Regions from separate parts of the Allobosea sp. P2_A10 genome, predicted to be linked through region 2. Evidence: predicted binding sites of a transcription regulator. Region 2 holds the regulator's gene; each other region holds the start of a gene.
The links. Region 2 encodes LexA, which represses DNA repair genes until DNA is damaged. Its sites were predicted from a motif close to TGTTCNNNNTGTGTTCNG; they were not measured.
Positions count from the first base shown of each region.

Region 1 (5,079 bases), on a different contig from region 2:
CCTCAGCCGCTCGCGCTCGATCCACGGCGCCATGGCGGAACGGACCACCTCCTCGGCGCTCGCGAATTCTCCGCTGCTGACGCGCGCCGCAACAAGTGCCTCGATGTCGGGGGGGAGTCTGACCGTCATGCTTCATATCCTCCGCCGGAGATCATAATGCAGGCCAGGGCGACGCGCCACTCACCCCTCCCCTTCGTCCCCGAACAGCCCGAACTGCGCCACCTCCCGGGCCGGTTCGGGCATGCCGAGATGCCGGAAGGCATGTGGCGTCAGCAGCCGCCCGCGCGGGGTGCGCTGGATGAAGCCCTGCTGGAGCAGGAAGGGTTCGATGATCTCCTCGATCGCGTCGCGCGGCTCCGACAGCGAAGCCGCGATGGTCTCGATCCCGACCGGCCCGCCGCCGAAATTGATCGCGACCGTCGTGAGGTAACGCCGGTCCATGGTGTCCAGCCCGATGGCGTCGACATCGAGAAGCCCCAGCGCCTTGTCGGCGACGGAGCGCGTCACCACCGGATCGCCATCGACGATGGCGAAGTCGCGCACCCGCCTGAGCAGCCGGCCGGCTATGCGAGGGGTCCCTCGGGAACGCTTGGCGATCTCGTTGGCGCCATCCTCGCTCATGCCGACGCCGAGCACGCGCGCGCCGCGCGCCACGATGCTCTGCAACTCCTCGACGGTGTAGAACTGCAGCCTGATCGGGATGCCGAAGCGGTCGCGCAGCGGCGTCGTCAGCAAACCCTGCCGCGTCGTCGCGCCCACCAGCGTGAACTTCGGCAGGTCGATCTTGACCGAGCGCGCGGCCGGGCCCTCGCCGATGATCAGGTCGAGCTGGTAGTCCTCCATCGCCGGATAGAGGATTTCCTCGACCGCCGGGTTGAGCCGGTGGATTTCGTCGATGAAGAGCACGTCGCGCTCCTCGAGATTGGTGAGCTGCGCCGCGAGATCGCCGGCCTTCGCGATCACCGGTCCCGAGGTCGAGCGGAAATTGACGCCGAGCTCGCGCGCCACGATCTGCGCCAATGTCGTCTTGCCCAGGCCCGGCGGGCCGACGAACAGGACATGGTCGAGCGCATCGCCACGCGATTTGGCCGCGTTGATGAAGACCTGGAGATTGGCTCGCGCCGCCGCCTGGCCCGTAAAATCGGCGAGCGAAAGCGGCCGCAGCGACGTCTCGCTGTCGTCGTCGCGACGCTCGGGGGTCATGAGGCCGGGCCGGCGCTGGTCACTCATCGAACGCCACTCACTTCGCCAATTCCCTCAAGCCAAGCTTGATCAGTTGCGCCGTGCCGGCTCCCTCGCTGGCCGCGCGCGAAGCGGCCGCGACCGCAGCCACCGCCTGCGCCTGCGGATAGCCGAGATTGGCCAAAGCCGAGACCGCGTCCGCCACCGGCTGCGGCAGGTTGCGGGTCTCCAGCGCGCCGGCAAGCTGCGCCACGCCGGGGTCGATATGGCCAAACGCCGGGGCCTTGTCCTTGAGCTCGGCGCAGAGCCGCTGCGCCAGTTTCGGCCCGACGCCGGGCGCCCGCGCCACAGCCGCCTTGTCGTTGGTGGCGATCGCGGTCGCCAATGCACCGGGCTCGAGCGTCGAGAGGATGGCGAGCGCGACCTTTGCACCGACGCCCTGCACCACCTGCATCAGCCGGAACCAGTCGCGCTCATTGTCGGACATGAAGCCGTAGAGCCGGATCGCGTCCTCGCGCACATGGGTCTCGATCGAGAGCGCGGCCGCCTCGCCCGGCTTGGGCAGGCGCTGGAGCGTGCGCGACGAGCACTGCACGACATAGCCGACGCCCTGCACGTCGAGGATGACATGGTCCTCGCCATAGGAATCGATGATCCCCTTGAGCTTGCCGATCATTGCCTCGTACCTGCGTGGGTCATCCCGGGCGACCGCAGGGAGACCCGGGATCCATTCCTGAACCTCTCCTGCAAGCGTTCTGGAATGGATCCCGGGTCTGCGCTGCGCTGCGCCCGGGATGACATGGTCTGGGGTAGGTTCACGAAAACCTCGGCTGAAGATTGAGTGCCAGTTTGACCACGCTTTCAGCCCGCACGCATCTGCGCGACCAGCGACCGCATGCCGCGATGCTGGGCGTGGCAGATCGCCACCGCCAGCGCGTCGGCCGCATCGGCCGATTTCGTCTCGGCCTTCGGCAGCAGCACCCGGATCATCGCCTGAACCTGTATCTTGTCGGCATGGCCGACGCCGACCACGGTCTTCTTGACGAGGTTGGCGGCGTATTCGGCGACGCTCAGACCCGCCAGCGCCGGCACGACCAGCGCAATGCCGCGCGCCTGCCCGAGCTTCAGCGCCGATTGCGGATCGCGGTTGACGAAGGTCTCCTCGACCGCGACCTCGTCGGGCGTCCACGCCGCGATCACCTGGGCGAGCCCCTCATGCAGTTGCCGCAGCCTCTCGGCAAGCGTCCGGGCCTGATCGCTCTCGACGCAGCCACAGGCGATGAAGCCGAGCTTGCTGCCTTCGGACAGGATCACGCCCCAGCCGGTCTTGCGGAGACCGGGGTCGAGACCAAGGATGCGAATCGGCGGGTTCATGTTGGCGAAGCCTAGCGTATTTTCGAGCGAAGTGGGCGCCGGTTCGCGTGAAGAAAATGCAACATAACAAGGAGCTAGACCAGTTTCGCGATTCAGGGAAACGCGGAACTGGTCTAGCATGTGGACACGCTTTGTTCCATCTTTGCCCTAACGATCGATGACTGCGGTGCATCAGTCGCATCACCGCATCGGGGGTTGTCGCTCCTGCCGCTTGCGTGTTGGTGCGGGAGCGACAATCAAGGCCTGACCGCCGCTTGAAGACTCCAGCCACGCACCGATGACCGATTTCCTCCGCCTTGCCTTTCCCGGCCTGCCGCTCGCCGGCATCGCCACCCTGCTGCTGGCGGCCATGCTCGGCGGACTGGTGCGCGGCTTCACCGGCTTCGGCTTCGCCATGGTGTTCATGCCGCTGGCGAGCCTGGTGCTGGGGCCGGTCGCGGCGCTCGGCCTGATCTTCTGCATCGACCTGCCCTTTGCGCTGCCGCTCGCGGCGCGCAGCGCCCGCAATGCCGAATGGCGCGAGGTCCTGCCGCTGCTGGCGACGGCGACGCTGGCGTTGCCCGCCGGCATCTGGCTGCTGATCTGGCTCGACCGTGAGACCATGCGCTGGATCCTCGCCGGGCTCGTTTTGTCGGCCGTGGCGCTGATGGCCTCGGGCTGGCGCTATCACGGCCGGCCCGGCATCCCGCTCTCGCTCTGCGTCGGCGTGCTGTCTGGCCTGTTCAACGGCATGGCTTCGATCGGCGGCATGCCGCTCGCCGTGTTCTGGCTCGGCGCCCAGCGCAACGACCGCCACAAGACCCGCGCCAACCTGCAGACCTTCTTCGGCCTCTCGACCGTGATCAGCGGCGTCACGCTCTGGTTCGCCGGCATCCTGAACGCGCAGGCGCTGCTGACGGCGCTGCCGCTGATGGCGGTCTACGGAGCAGGCATGTGGGCGGGCACGCATGGCTTCCGCATCGCTTCGGAAGCGACATTCCGGCGCGGCGCCTATCTCGTGATCTTCGCCAGCGCGCTGGTCAGCCTGCCGCTCTGGGACGGCCTGATCGGGCGGTAGAGCGAGCCGTCATGCTCGGGCTCGACCCGAGCATCTCGGGCCGGACGAGCCTCATTCTGTTGGAGATTCTCGGGTCGAGCCCGAGAATGACGCTCCTTCACGCCACGCCGAGCTTGGCCATCACGTCGTCGGCGATCTCGAAATTGGCGAAGACGTTCTGAACGTCGTCGTCATTGTCGAGCGCTTCCATCAGCCGCATCATCGAGGCGGCCTTTTCCTCGTCGAGCGGGGCTGATGTCGTCGGCCGCCAGACGGGCTTGGCCGAGGTGGGCGCGCCCAGCGCCGCTTCCAGCGCCTTGGAGACCTCGTTCAGCGCGTCGAAGGCGCACAGGATGACATGGCCGTTCTCGTCGGAGATGACGTCGTCGGCCCCGGCCTCGATCGCGGCCTCCATGACCTTGTCGGCGTCGCCGACGGTCGCGGGATAGCTGATCTCGCCGACGCGGCTGAACATGAACGAGACCGAATTGCTCTCGCCCAGGACACCGCCGGACTTGGTGAAGTAGGAGCGCACGGCCGATGCGGTGCGGTTGCGGTTGTCGGTCAGCGCCTCGACGATGACGGCCGCCCCGCCCGGCCCGTAGCCCTCGTAGCGGACCTCGTCATAGTTGTCGCCCTCGCCGCCGGCCGCCTTGTTGATGGCGCGCTGGATGTTGTCCTTGGGCATGTTCTCGGCGCGCGCCGCGATCACCGCCATGCGCAGGCGCGGGTTCATCGCGGGGTCGGGCATGCCCATCTTGGCGGCGACGGTAATTTCGCGGCCCAGTTTCGAGAACAGCTTGGCGCGCACGGCGTCCTGCTTGCCCTTGCGGTGCATGATGTTCTTGAACTGTGAATGGCCGGCCATGGGATTGCAGCCTCTGCTGTCTTGGTCTGTCTGAATGCCGCCCAGTGGACCTGACGGGCCGGCCGGATCGGACGCACCGGCCTTATAGGCGGGCGCTTCGCCGGCAGGCAAGCCGGCCCGACCGATCACGATTTCGCTTCGATCGATCCGGATCGGCATACCGTTAAGTCATTCTTTGCGACATGGTTTCACAGTTGAACCTGCGACGACAGCGCCTGTGGCGGCGTTCGATACATTCAGGTTCCATGGCATCCTTGTCCTCCAATCCGATCGTCGAACAGGAACAGCGCTTCCGCGCCTTCCAGATCGGGCCGGGCGATCTCGCCTTGCTTGGCCGGCAGGCGGCGTTCGCGCGGGCGCGGCTGCCGGCGCTGCTCGACGAACTGACCCCCCAGTTCGAACCCTGGCCAGAGACGAAGCGCGCGCTTGAGGTGCCGGAGGTGCGTGAGCTGCGCCTCGCCCACTGGATCCGGCTCGCCTCGGGCGAACTCGGGGACGACTTCCTGGAATCGGCCCATAGCCTCGCGGTCGCGTTCAACCGGCATGGCGTGCCGGCCTATTCGGTCGCGATCTGCCACGCCATCGTCACCAACCGCATCGGCGTGGAACTCGGCCTGGA
Region 1 is NZ_JBFUCS010000004.1:283,738-288,816, reverse strand. Features, by position in the region: gene AC1DZY_RS08835 (ribbon-helix-helix domain-containing protein) at 1-129, opposite strand, end outside; gene ruvB (Holliday junction branch migration DNA helicase RuvB) at 181-1,230, opposite strand; gene ruvA (Holliday junction branch migration protein RuvA) at 1,241-1,858, opposite strand; gene ruvC (crossover junction endodeoxyribonuclease RuvC) at 2,044-2,556, opposite strand; gene AC1DZY_RS08815 (sulfite exporter TauE/SafE family protein) at 2,834-3,613, shown strand; gene AC1DZY_RS08810 (YebC/PmpR family DNA-binding transcriptional regulator) at 3,711-4,460, opposite strand; gene AC1DZY_RS08805 (methyl-accepting chemotaxis protein) at 4,706-5,079, shown strand, end outside.
Region 1: ruvC (crossover junction endodeoxyribonuclease RuvC) is a predicted target of LexA. The motif match lies at 2,689-2,706, and genes of this name have one in related genera.

Region 2 (5,989 bases):
CGTCGAAACCTTCCTCGTCGGCGAAAGCCTGATGCGGCAGGCCGATGTCGCGGCAGCCACACGCGATCTGCTGACCGGCTCCGGCGCCGAGGCCGCCGCGTGACCGGGCTCAGCCATCTCGACGCGCTGGGCCAGGCCCATATGGTCGATGTCGGCGACAAGGCCGAGACCGTGCGCATGGCGGTGGCCGAGGGCTGCGTCGTGATGCTGCCGGAAACGCTCGCGATCGTGCGGCGCGGCGACGCCAAAAAGGGCGACGTGCTCGGCACGGCCCGTCTCGCCGGCATCATGGCGGCCAAGCGGACCCATGAGCTGATCCCACTCTGCCACCCGCTGCTGATCAGCAAGATCGCGGTCGATCTCGTCATCGACGAAGCGCTGCCGGGTGTGCGCGTGACGGCGGAGGTGAGAATGAAAGGCCAGACCGGCGTCGAGATGGAGGCGCTGACGGCGGTCTCGGTCGCCTGCCTGACGGTCTACGACATGGTCAAGGCGGTCGACCGCGCCATGCGGATCGAAGGCATACGACTCATCCATAAATCCGGCGGCAAGTCAGGCGTCTACGAGGCCAAGGCGGTCTGATGGCGCTGACGCCGGTCAAGGTGGCTCTGCGCGCGCTGCTCGACAGCGTTCCCGGCCCGACGCCGGGCGAGAGCCTGCCGCTTGCGCAATGCGCCGGCCGGGTGCTCGCCGCCGACATTATCGCGCTCAGGACGCAGCCGCCTTTCGCCAATTCGGCGATGGACGGCTATGCGGTCCGCGCCGAGGATTGCGCGGCGGGGCAAGAACTCGCTGTCATCGGAGAATCCGCCGCCGGGCGCGCCTTCGCGAGGGCGCTTGGTGCGGGCGAGGCCGTGCGCATCTTCACCGGCGCGCCGATCCCCGCCGGCGCCGATGCGATCCTGATCCAGGAGAACGCCGATGGCGTCGGGACAGCGACAATCCGGGTGCGCGAGACCACAAGCAGGGGCCGCTTCGTGCGCCCGGCCGGGCTCGACTTCCGCGACGGCGACGTCTTGCTGCCAGCCGGGCGCGTCCTCGACAGCGCGGCGCTCGGCCTCGCCGCCGCCGGCGGTCATCCTGCGCTGACGCTGCGGCGCAAGCCGCTGGTCGCGATCCTGGCCACCGGCGACGAACTCGTCCTGCCCGGCGAGCCTGTCGGGCCCGACCAGATCGTCGCATCCAACAGCTTTTCGCTGGCCGCGATCGTCGAGGCTGCGGGAGGCATCGTCCTCGATCTCGGCATCGCGCGCGACAACCACCCCGACCTCGCCGCCAAGATCGAGGCGGCGAAAGCCTCCGGCGCGGATGTCCTGATCACGTTGGGGGGCGCATCTGTCGGAGAGCACGATCTCGTCCAGTCGGCGCTGAAGGCGCAAGGGATGGCTCTCGGTTTCTGGAAGATCGCAATGCGGCCTGGTAAGCCGATGATGATGGGCCGGCTCGGAGCGATGGTCGCCGTCGGTCTGCCGGGAAATCCGGTGGCGTCGATCGTCTGCGGGCATCTCTTCGTCGTGCCGCTGATCGAGGCGCTGCTCGGCATGGATGCACCCGAGCGCGACAGGAGCGAGCCGGCCTTCCTCGGCAGTGACATGCCGGCCAATGACGAGCGCGAGGATTATCTGCGCTCCGACCTCGCACCGATCGCGGCCGGCTGGCAGGTCACGCCTTTCACCAGGCAGGATTCCTCGATGCTGGGGACGCTGGCGCGCGCGCAGGCTCTGGCGATCCGCCCCGCCTTTGCCCCGGCTGCAAGGCAGGGCGATCCCTGCCGGATCATCCGCCTGCGCTAGGCCTGCTTGTGGAACACAACACGAACGTGTATGGTGTTCGTGATTTGTTTCGATTCTGCGCCAAGCCTTGGCCAGAACGTCGATCATCGCGCCGGCGGGGACCATGCTGACACGCAAACAGTTCGAACTGCTTCGCTTTATCCAGGAGCGCCTGCGTGAAAGCGGCGTACCTCCCTCCTTCGACGAGATGAAGGATGCGCTCGACCTGAAATCGAAATCGGGCATCCATCGCCTGATCATGGCGCTCGAGGAGCGCGGCTTCATCCGCAGGCTGCCGAACCGCGCGCGCGCGCTCGAGGTGATCAAGCTGCCCGATGGCGTGGCCGGTGCGCAGAGCCCGCGCGGACGCTTCAGTCCTTCGGTCGTACAGGGTGGTCTCGGCAAGGTCAGGCCAGCGTCCTCGACGCCCGATGAGGATATCCGCTCGACCATCGCCATTCCGGTCATGGGGCGGATCGCGGCCGGCACGCCGATCTCGGCGATCCAGAGCCGCAGCCACAATGTCTCTATGCCCGCCGACATGCTTGGAGCCGGCGAGCATTACGCGCTGGAGGTGCGCGGCGATTCGATGGTCGAGGCCGGCATTCTCGACGGCGATACCGTCGTCATCCGCAGGCAGGACACCGCCAATACCGGCGACATCATCGTGGCGCTGATCGACGACGAGGAAGCGACGCTGAAGCGCCTGCGCAAGCGTGGGTCGTCGATCGCGCTGGAGGCTGCCAACCCCGCCTACGAGACCCGCGTGCTCGGGCCCGACCGGGTCAAGATTCAGGGCCGACTCGTCAACCTGATGCGGCGCTACTGAAGGCTGTCGGTCTCCGCACCGCTGGCTTCGTCGGCAACAGCCGGCGCCGGGGTTTGCTGCTGGACGGGACGCGCCGCTGAGGCTGCCCGTCTTGTCCATGGGCGCTCGGCATCCGGGCGTTCCGATTGCAGTGTTCGCCAGCCCCCGACGCGGCTGACCAGTGAGGTCGCACCATCACGGCCGAGCGCCATGCGGTCGATCAGTTTCGCGTCGCAGACTGCCGACCACGGGATCGGCGTCACCACGAGGTCGGCGCGTCGACAATCCTCGATGCTCGCGATGCGCTCGCGAGCATAGACGATGCTGCGGCCATCCTTGCCGCGAATGACGCAGCCGAGCGTGTCGCAGGCAACGCCCTGACGCAGCGATGCGTCCGTGGGCGGGCGGCTGTCGCCATCGGCGGTCAGCCATTGCTGGACGACGAAGGCGCTGGGGCGGCCGGCAAGAAGCAGGCGGCCGTCGGGACCGCGCACGGCGATGCCGGAGCCATCGCGCTCGATCAGGATGTCGGGCCGTTCGGGCTTGGCAGCAACCGCGACGCCTGTCGCCAGCGGCAGGATGGCGAGCAGGCGCAGCTTCGTGCTCCACAGCGTCGCCCAGAGCAGGCAGGCCGAAAAGCAGCCGAGCGCCACCGTGCCGAAGGCCGGGATGATCAGCGTCGAATGGTCGATCGTCGCGACCCAATGGGCGAGCTTCAGGACGAGGTCCGATGCAAAGCCCATCGCCGCCCAGGCCGGCCAGTCTAGGCCGAGCGGATAGGCGAGCACGCCGAAGACCGCTGCGGGCATCACGATCAGCGAGACGAAGGGCAAGGCGAGCGCATTGCCGAGGAGGCCGAATGGGTTGAAGGTCTGGAAGTGATAGGCGCCGAACGGCGCTGTCGCCGCCGTGGCGAGCAATGTCGTGACGACGATCCCGCTGGCGGCAATCCAGAGTGGGCGCAGCGGCCAGGGCCAGGGTGAAGGCGGCGCGGATCGTTCGCGCTCCTCCCAGCGTTCGGCGAAGGCGATGAGCGCCGCGACCGCGCCAAATGACATCTGAAAGCTCGGCCCGAGCAATGCATCGGGTTCCCGCAGCAGGACGATGATGGCGGCAAGCGCGAGGTTGCGCATGCTCAGCGCCGGCCGGTCGACCAGGATCGCACCGAGCATGACCAGCGTCATGATCAGCGAGCGCACCGTCGCGACGTCGGAGCCGGAGAAGACGCAATAGCCGAAGGCCCCAAGCATCGCCGCGCAGGCCGCGATCTTCTTGATCGGCCAGCACAAGGCGAGCGTTTGCGACAAGGCGAGCAGCGCGCGCACGATGCCGAAGATGGTGCCCGCCGCCAGCACCATGTGCAGGCCGGAGATCGAGACGATGTGGTAGATGCCGGCCGCGCGCAGGTCGGTGTTGGTCGTCTCCGTGATCAGCCCGCGCTTGCCGGTGACAAGCGCTGCCGCCATCGCGCCTGCCTGTCCGCCGCCGACACTGGCGATGCGTTGCGTCAGGGCGTTGCGGGCGCGATCGATCATCACGGCGAGTGCAAGTTCGGGCGGCGGCGGACGCTGCGGTGGAGACAGGACGATCTTGCCGGGAATGTTGCCGACCGCGCCGATGCCCTTGAAGAACGCATCGCGGCCGAAATCATAACCGCCCGGCCGTGCCGGTCCCGGTGGCGGCAGCAGGCGGGCATTGGCCGAAATGTGGTCGCCGGGCGATACCGAACCCGCTTTAATGTTGACGCGGACGCGTCGGGGCTGCCGCTCCGGCTCGACGCCGGCGATGCCGGTGACGAGCACAACCAACCTGGCGCCGACGTCGCGCGCCTCGACCGATTCGACATAGCCGCTGAGCTGGCCGATGCGCGGCCGGTCGAGGATCGGTGTCGCGATCGAGGCCGTGCGCCAGGTCGCGGCGGCAAAGCCGACGAAGGCGGCGGCGACGCCCAAGCACAGATACAGCGCCGGTAGCTTGTGTCGCATCAGCAGCGCCGCCACGCCGGCGATCGAAAATCCCGCCAGAGACGCCCAGAGCGCAGGTTCCCGGTCGGCGGCGAAATAGAGCAGGATGCCGACGCCCATCATCACCGGCAGCCAAAGGAAAAGCCGGCGGCGTTCGGCCTCGGCAGCCAGGGCGGCATTCAGACGTCGGCCCCAGTCCCGGGCCGCGAGCGCAAGCCCTGCCCCGTCCAGCCTGATGACCGGCAGGCGCGGACGCAGGACGCGAACCTGCGCGCCGCGCGGCGTGGTCAGCTCGGGCAAGGCCGACTGCATCGGCTTGGTGCCTCCGGCGGGTGCGGGAGCCAGCGCAACGAGGACAAACCGCCCGCGATCTTGCGCTTAACGCGGACGGCTCGCCCATGTTACAGCGGCCGCGCCGGTTGTCATGCTGCTCCGGCGGAAATTCCCTGTTTGCCCCGGGCTGCCGTTGATCTGGCCCGGCTGGAGCCTTGTTTTCATGAGCGACGCCGTCGTTACGCGCTTTGCCCCCTCGCCCACCGGCTTCCTACATATCGGCGGGGCGCGGACGGCGCTGTTCAACTGGCTCTATGCCCGCCGGCATGGCGGCAAGATGCTGCTGCGCATCGAGGACACCGATCGCGAGCGCTCGACCGAGCCGGCGATCGCGGCGATCCTCGACGGGCTGGCCTGGCTCGGGCTCGATTGGGACGGCGACACCGTCTACCAGTTCGCCCGCGCCGAGCGGCATCGCGAGGTCGCGCAGGCGATGCTGGCCGCAGGTAACGCTTATTACTGCTATGCGACGCCTGCCGAGCTCGACGAGATGCGCGAGCAGGCCAAGGCCGCCGGCAAGCCGATGCGTTACGACGGCCGCTGGCGCGATCGTGATCCCGCGACCGCGCCCGCCGGCGTCAAGCCGGTGATCCGCCTGCGGGCGCCGCAGACCGGCGAGACCGTGGTGATGGACGAGGTTCAGGGCCGCGTCGTCTGGCAAAACGAGAACCTCGACGATCTGGTGCTGCTGCGCTCCGACGGCAACCCGACCTACATGCTCGCGGTCGTCGTGGACGATCACGACATGGGCGTGACCCACGTCATCCGTGGCGACGACCATCTGACCAACGCCGCGCGGCAGACGCAGATCTATCAGGCGATGGGCTGGAGCGTGCCGAGCATGTCGCACATCCCGCTGATCCATGGCGCCGATGGAGCCAAGCTCTCCAAGCGCCATGGCGCACTCGGCGTCGACGCCTATCGCGCGATGGGCTACCTGCCGATCGCGCTGCGCAACTATTTGCTGCGGCTGGGCTGGAGCCATGGCGACCAGGAGATTTTCTCGACGCAGGAGATGATCGACCTGTTCAACCTCTCCTCGATCGGGCGTTCCGCAGCGCGGTTCGATTATGCCAAGCTGGAGAGCCTGAACGGGCTCTATATGCGCCAGT
Region 2 is NZ_JBFUCS010000014.1:62,117-68,105, reverse strand. Features, by position in the region: gene trpC (indole-3-glycerol phosphate synthase TrpC) at 1-103, shown strand, start outside; gene moaC (cyclic pyranopterin monophosphate synthase MoaC) at 100-582, shown strand; gene AC1DZY_RS19050 (molybdopterin molybdotransferase MoeA) at 582-1,793, shown strand; gene lexA (transcriptional repressor LexA) at 1,897-2,601, shown strand; gene AC1DZY_RS19040 (ComEC/Rec2 family competence protein) at 2,595-4,856, opposite strand; gene gltX (glutamate--tRNA ligase) at 5,041-5,989, shown strand, end outside.

Region 3 (5,989 bases), on a different contig from region 2:
TGCTGCTGGCGCTAATCTTCCGGGGCGTCGCCTTCGAATTCCGCTGGGTCGCCAAGCCGCATCACCGGATCTGGGACCTCGCCTTCTGGCTGGGCTCGACCATCGCCGCCTTCGCGCAGGGGCTGATTCTCGGCGGCATGATCCAGGGCATCACGGTCGCGAACGGGCAGTTCGCCGGCGCGCCGTTTGACTGGGCGACGCCCTTCACCTTCATGTGCGGCGCCGGCGTCGTCGTCGGCTACGGGCTGCTGGGCGCGACCTGGCTGATCTACAAGACCGAGGGGCCGGTGGCGGAGCGGGCCCGAGGCCAAGCAAAATCGCTGCTCATCGGCCTGATGGTCTTCGCGGTCGTCGTCTCGCTCTGGACGCCCTATGCCCATCCGCGCATCGCCGAGCGCTGGTTCAACCTCTCGAACCTCGTGCTGCTCTGGCCCTTCCCCCTGCTGACGGCCTTCTGCGCCTTCATGGCCTGGAAGCGGCTGCATGGGGCGCATGAGTTCACGCCCTTCGCCTTCACCATCGCGATCTTCGTGCTGTGTTTTCTGGGGCTGGCGATCTCGAACTACCCCTATCTCGTGCCGCCGAGCCTGACGATCTGGGACGTGGCGGCGACGCCGGCCTCGCATATCTTCGTGCTGATCGGGGTCTCCTTCCTGCTGCCGATGATCCTGTTCTATACGGCGTTCGTGTACTGGACCTTCCGCGGCAAGGTGAAGGCCGAGGGCGGATATCACTGAGGACGGAACCGCCTTGCGCGCGCCGGGTTGAATGACGGCTTGAGTTCCGGCCGCGTCTCCCCGAGATTGCGCGGAGCTTTTCCGGGGACGACGCCATGCAGTGGGAAGATTATCGCCAGTCCGAGAATGTCGAGGACCGGCGCGGCGATGGCGGCGGCGGCACCTTTGCCGGCATCCCCGGCGGGCGCGGCGGCATGGGCATCGGCACGATGGTGGTGCTCGGGCTCGTCGGCTGGGCGCTGGGCATCGATCCGCGCCTGCTGATCGGCGGGGCGGAGCTGATCGGCGGCATCGGCGGCCGGCAGGCGCCGACGCAGGAGACGCGCAAGTCGTCGGGGCCGCCGACCGACGAGATGGGCCGCTTCGTCTCGGCCGTGCTGGCGCAGAACGAGGACGTCTGGTCGAAGGTGCTGCCGCAGCAGGCCAACACCCGCTATGTCGCGCCGCGCCTCGTGCTGTTCGACCGCGTTTCCAGCTCGGCCTGCGGCACGGCGCAGTCGGCGATGGGGCCGTTCTATTGCCCGCCCGACAAGCGGGTCTATCTCGATTTGTCGTTCTTCCAGGAGATGCAGCGCAAGCTCGGCGGCGGCGGTGATTTCGCCTATGCCTATGTCGTCGGCCACGAGGTCGGCCACCACATCCAGAACCTGATTGGCATCCTGCCCAAGGCCAACCAGTTGCGCGAGCGTTCCTCCGAGCGCGACGCCAATGCGATCTCGGTGCGCATCGAATTGCAGGCCGACTGCTTCGCCGGCGTCTGGGCCAACAACATCCAGGCGATGGGGCGCATCGACCAGGGCGATGTCGACGAAGCCATGAAGACCGCCGCCGCGATCGGCGACGACCGGCTGCAGAAGGCCTCGCAGGGTCAGGTCGTGCCCGATTCCTTCACGCATGGTTCCTCGGCGCAGCGCACGCGCTGGTTCACCACCGGCCTGCGCTCAGGCTCGATGCAGAGCTGCGACACGTTCAAAGCGCAGCAGCTTTAGAACCTGTTGATTGACATGGAAGCACGCCGTCATTCCGGGCGAAGCGAAGCGCAGACCCGGAATCCATCATAGAGCGCCGCCGTGCTTTATGATGGATTCCGGATCGGCGCGGCTTTTCCGATTGTCCGGAATGACGGCGTCGTTCGGTATAAAATTAGCGCGCCCTTAGCCGCCGTACTGCGCGTCGGTGACGTGCTCCATCCAGTCGACCGGTGAGCCGTTGAGCTTTTCCTGAAGCGCGATGTGGCTCATCGCCGTGGTCGCGGTTGCGCCGTGCCAGTGCTTTTCGCCGGGCGGAAACCAGACGATGTCGCCGGCCCTGACCTCCTCCACCGGCCCGCCTTCGCGCTGGACCCGCCCGCAGCCGGCCGTGACGATCAGGGTCTGCCCGAGGGGATGGGTGTGCCAGGCCGTCCGCGCGCCCGGCTCGAACGTCACCAGCGCGGTGGCGATGCGCGCGGGTTCGGGCGGATTGAAGAGCGGATCGACCCGGACCGTGCCGGTGAAATACTCCGCCGGGCCCTTACCCGAGGGCTGCGAGCCGCTGCGTTTGATCTCCATGCCCGTTCTCCTGCTTTCGCCGCAGCCGCATCCGGCGCCAGCATAATCCGACAATGACGGGATAGAGCGCCTTTGCGGCGAAGCCGCGACGCCCAGAGCCGGATCCGATCAGTTTGAACCAATCTGATCGGTAAATCCGCCTCTAAACTCATGATAGAGAACGCGTTATCCGATCGGATTGCGGCGCAATCTGATCGGCGCGTGCTCTAGACGCCGGCGCGCTCGCGCCTGACCGAAAGCCGGCGCGGCGCGCCGCCGAGACGGCCGGCGAGCACGATGCCCTTGGGCACGACGAGACCGGCGCGCAGCCGCCTTGCCCCAAACGAGATCGCCGCGCGCTCGCGCAGCGAGCCGGCGACGCCGCGCAGCGGGATCAGGCCGGGCATGTCGGGCGCGAGCATCAGATGCCGTTCGACGACCTGGGCCCAATGCGCTTGCGGCACGTCGCCGGCCTCGAGCAGGAGCAGCCAGTCGCCGCGCGCCTGCGCCCCGCCGAGATGCCAGCCTTCGGCGCCGCCCGCACGCAGATAACTCGCACCCGTGGCGTCGGCCAGGCGCTCGACATCGCTGTCGCCGGCGGCATCGACCACGACGGCATGCCCGAGAAACCCGTCGGCAACGGCGGGGATCAGGACCGAGAACGTCGCGGCGAGCAGATTGGGCGAGCCATCGGCCCGGATCACGGCTGTGAGCATGTGCAATCCATATGGCGCAGCGCAGCATGTCGCAATCCTGTCACTTGCAATCTGTTCCTGATATGTTCACATTGAAGGCAGAGAAACATGCCGATTCCCGGCTGCTTTCAGGACGGTTCAGCGCCATGGCCTCAAGCCCGCACCCTGCAACGCCCTCTGCCAGGCCCTCGGCCCGGCCGATCGCGGCGCGCATGCTGCGGCGGCAGGATGGCGAGCCCGCCTCGATCTCGGCGCGCGTCGCCCCCGTCGATCCATTGGCCTATGCCGGGCACCGGATCGACCCCGAGCGGCGACGCGGGCGTGGCGCAACGATCAACCCCGGCGGACGCTTCGAAGCCGAGCAGCGCATCAGCGATGATGATGGCTGGGGCACGCTGGGCGAATTGCCGGCGTTCAGGACCGAGGTCTCGATCGAGAAGCCGCGCACGATCATCACCAAAAACGATTCGCCCGATATCTCGTTCGACCGCTCGATCAACCCCTATCGCGGCTGCGAGCATGGCTGCGTCTACTGCTTCGCGCGGCCGAGCCACGCCTATCTCGGCCTGTCGCCGGGGCTCGATTTCGAGAGCAAGCTGACGGCCAAGCCCGATGCGGCGCTGCTGCTGGAAAAAGAGCTCTCGGCCGCCTCCTACCAGCCGCGCACGATCGCAATCGGCACCAACACCGATGCCTATCAGCCGATCGAGAAGAAGCTGCGGATCATGCGTTCGATCCTGGAGGTGCTGGAGCGTTTCAACCACCCCGTCGGGATCGTGACGAAATCGGCGCTGGTCCAGCGCGACATCGATATCCTCGCGCCGATGGCGGCCAAGGGGCTGGCCAAGGTCGCGATCTCGCTGACGACGCTCGACCCCAAGGTCGCGCGCACCATGGAGCCGCGCGCCGCCTCGCCCGCCAAGCGCCTGGAGACGATCAGGGCGTTGTCGGAAGCCGGCATCCCCGTGACGGTGCTGGTCGCGCCGATCATCCCCGCGATCAACGAGCACGAGATCGAGCGGATTCTCGACGCGGCGAAGGCGGCCGGCGCGCGCGAGGCCGGCTATGTGCTGCTGCGGCTGCCGCTGGAGGTGAAGGATCTCGTGCAGGACTGGCTCCTGACGCATCATCCCGACAAGCTGCGCCATGTCGTCTCGCTGATCCGCTCGACGCGCGGCGGCAAGGATTACGACGCCGCCTGGGGCCAGAGGCAGGTCGGTTCGGGTCCCTATGCCTGGATGATCGGCCGCCGTTTCGAGAGGGCGGCCGAGCGGCTCGGCTTCAACGGCACGCGGCTGAGGCTGCGCAGCGACCTGTTCCTGAAGCCGGAAAAGGAGAAGGCGCAGTTGAACCTGTTCTAGATGAACGGTCTCGGCCATAAGCCGGGCATGACCGCCGATTTCAGCCGCGAGACGAAAGCCATCGCCGAGGGCTTCTGGCCGCTGGCCGGGGTCGACGAGGTCGGGCGCGGACCGCTGGCCGGGCCGGTGGTCGCGGCGGCTGTCATTCTCGATCCCGCATACGTGCCAGCCGGTCTCGACGATTCAAAGAAGCTGAGCGTGGCGCGGCGCGAGACGCTGTTTGAAGAGATCGCCGAATCGGCGCTCGGCATCGGCGTCGGCAGCGCGACGGCTGTCGAGATCGACGCGCTCAACATCCGGCAGGCGACATTGCTGGCGATGCGGCGGGCGATCGCGGCGCTGCCACTCTTACCGGCCAAGCTGCTGGTCGACGGCAATGACCCGCCGGTGCTGGCCTACCCCTGCGAGGCGATCGTCAAGGGCGATGCGCTGGTCGCCTCGATCGCGGCGGCATCGATCGTCGCCAAGGTGACGCGCGACGCGATGATGGCGCGGTTGTCGCAACGCTACCCGGCCTATGGCTTTGCCGGCCATGCCGGCTACGGCACGGCCGTGCATCGCGCCGCGATCCTGAAGCATGGTCCCTGCCCCGAGCACCGCTTCTCGTTTGCGCCGGTGAAGGGCGTCTGGCGGCGCTGAGGCGCTGGCCGGGCATTAACCTGCGGTTAGGAATTCGCCTTGTTCGCCAAAGGGCTAGGCAAAAACTGCAGCCCCAAAACGAGACGGATTTATTTCAACCGGGAAACCCGGCTTTTACCCTGACTCGCCATGATCGCGACTGTTGAAGTTGCGTAATGGTCTGGGCGTCATGGGTATCTTGCGTACCGGGACCACCAGCGCCGCCGTCCGGATTCAAGTCTCGCGTACCGGACGGCCCGCGCTGGAGTCCCGGATGAAGGCCACGAGCCTTCGTCACGAAAAAACCGGCCTTCCTCCGGGACTGCCGCTCGATCAGGTGCTCGTCGGCGACTGCGTCGCCGCGATCGACGCCCTGCCCGCGGCCAGCGTCGATCTCGTCTTCGCCGACCCGCCCTACAACCTCCAGCTCGGCGGCGATCTGCGCCGGCCCGACGACAGCCTCGTCGACGCCGTCGATGACGACTGGGACAAGTTCTCGTCCTTTGCCGAATACGACGCCTTCACCCGCGCCTGGCTCACCGCCTGCCGCCGCGTACTGAAGCCCGACGGCGCGATCTGGGTGATCGGCTCCTATCACAACATCTTCCGCGTCGGCTCGATCCTGCAGGATCTCGGCTACTGGATGCTGAACGACATCGTCTGGCGCAAGGCCAACCCGATGCCGAATTTCCGCGGCCGCCGCTTCACCAACGCGCACGAGACCCTGATCTGGGCGGCGCGCGGCGAGCGCTCGAAATACACCTTCCACTACGAGGCGCTGAAGGGCGGCAACGACGATCTGCAGATGCGCTCGGACTGGTATCTGCCGCTCTGCACAGGCGAGGAACGGCTGAAGGACGGCGCGGGCGCGAAAGTGCATCCGACGCAGAAGCCCGAGGCCCTGCTCGCCCGCGTCATGCTTTCGGCAAGCAATCCCGGCGACGTCATCCTCGACCCGTTCTTCGGCACCGGCACGACCGGGGCCGTGGCGAAGGCGCTCGGGCGCCATTTCATCGGCTGCGAGCGCGACGGCGTCTATGCGGAAGCCG
Region 3 is NZ_JBFUCS010000002.1:345,031-351,019, forward strand. Features, by position in the region: gene cydB (cytochrome d ubiquinol oxidase subunit II) at 1-737, shown strand, start outside; gene ypfJ (KPN_02809 family neutral zinc metallopeptidase) at 833-1,726, shown strand; gene AC1DZY_RS05755 ((R)-mandelonitrile lyase) at 1,892-2,287, opposite strand; gene AC1DZY_RS05760 (hypothetical protein) at 2,494-2,982, opposite strand; gene AC1DZY_RS05765 (PA0069 family radical SAM protein) at 3,108-4,322, shown strand; gene rnhB (ribonuclease HII) at 4,323-4,961, shown strand; gene AC1DZY_RS05775 (DNA methyltransferase) at 5,131-5,989, shown strand, end outside.
Region 3: AC1DZY_RS05765 (PA0069 family radical SAM protein) is a predicted target of LexA. The motif match lies at 3,035-3,052, and genes of this name have one in related genera.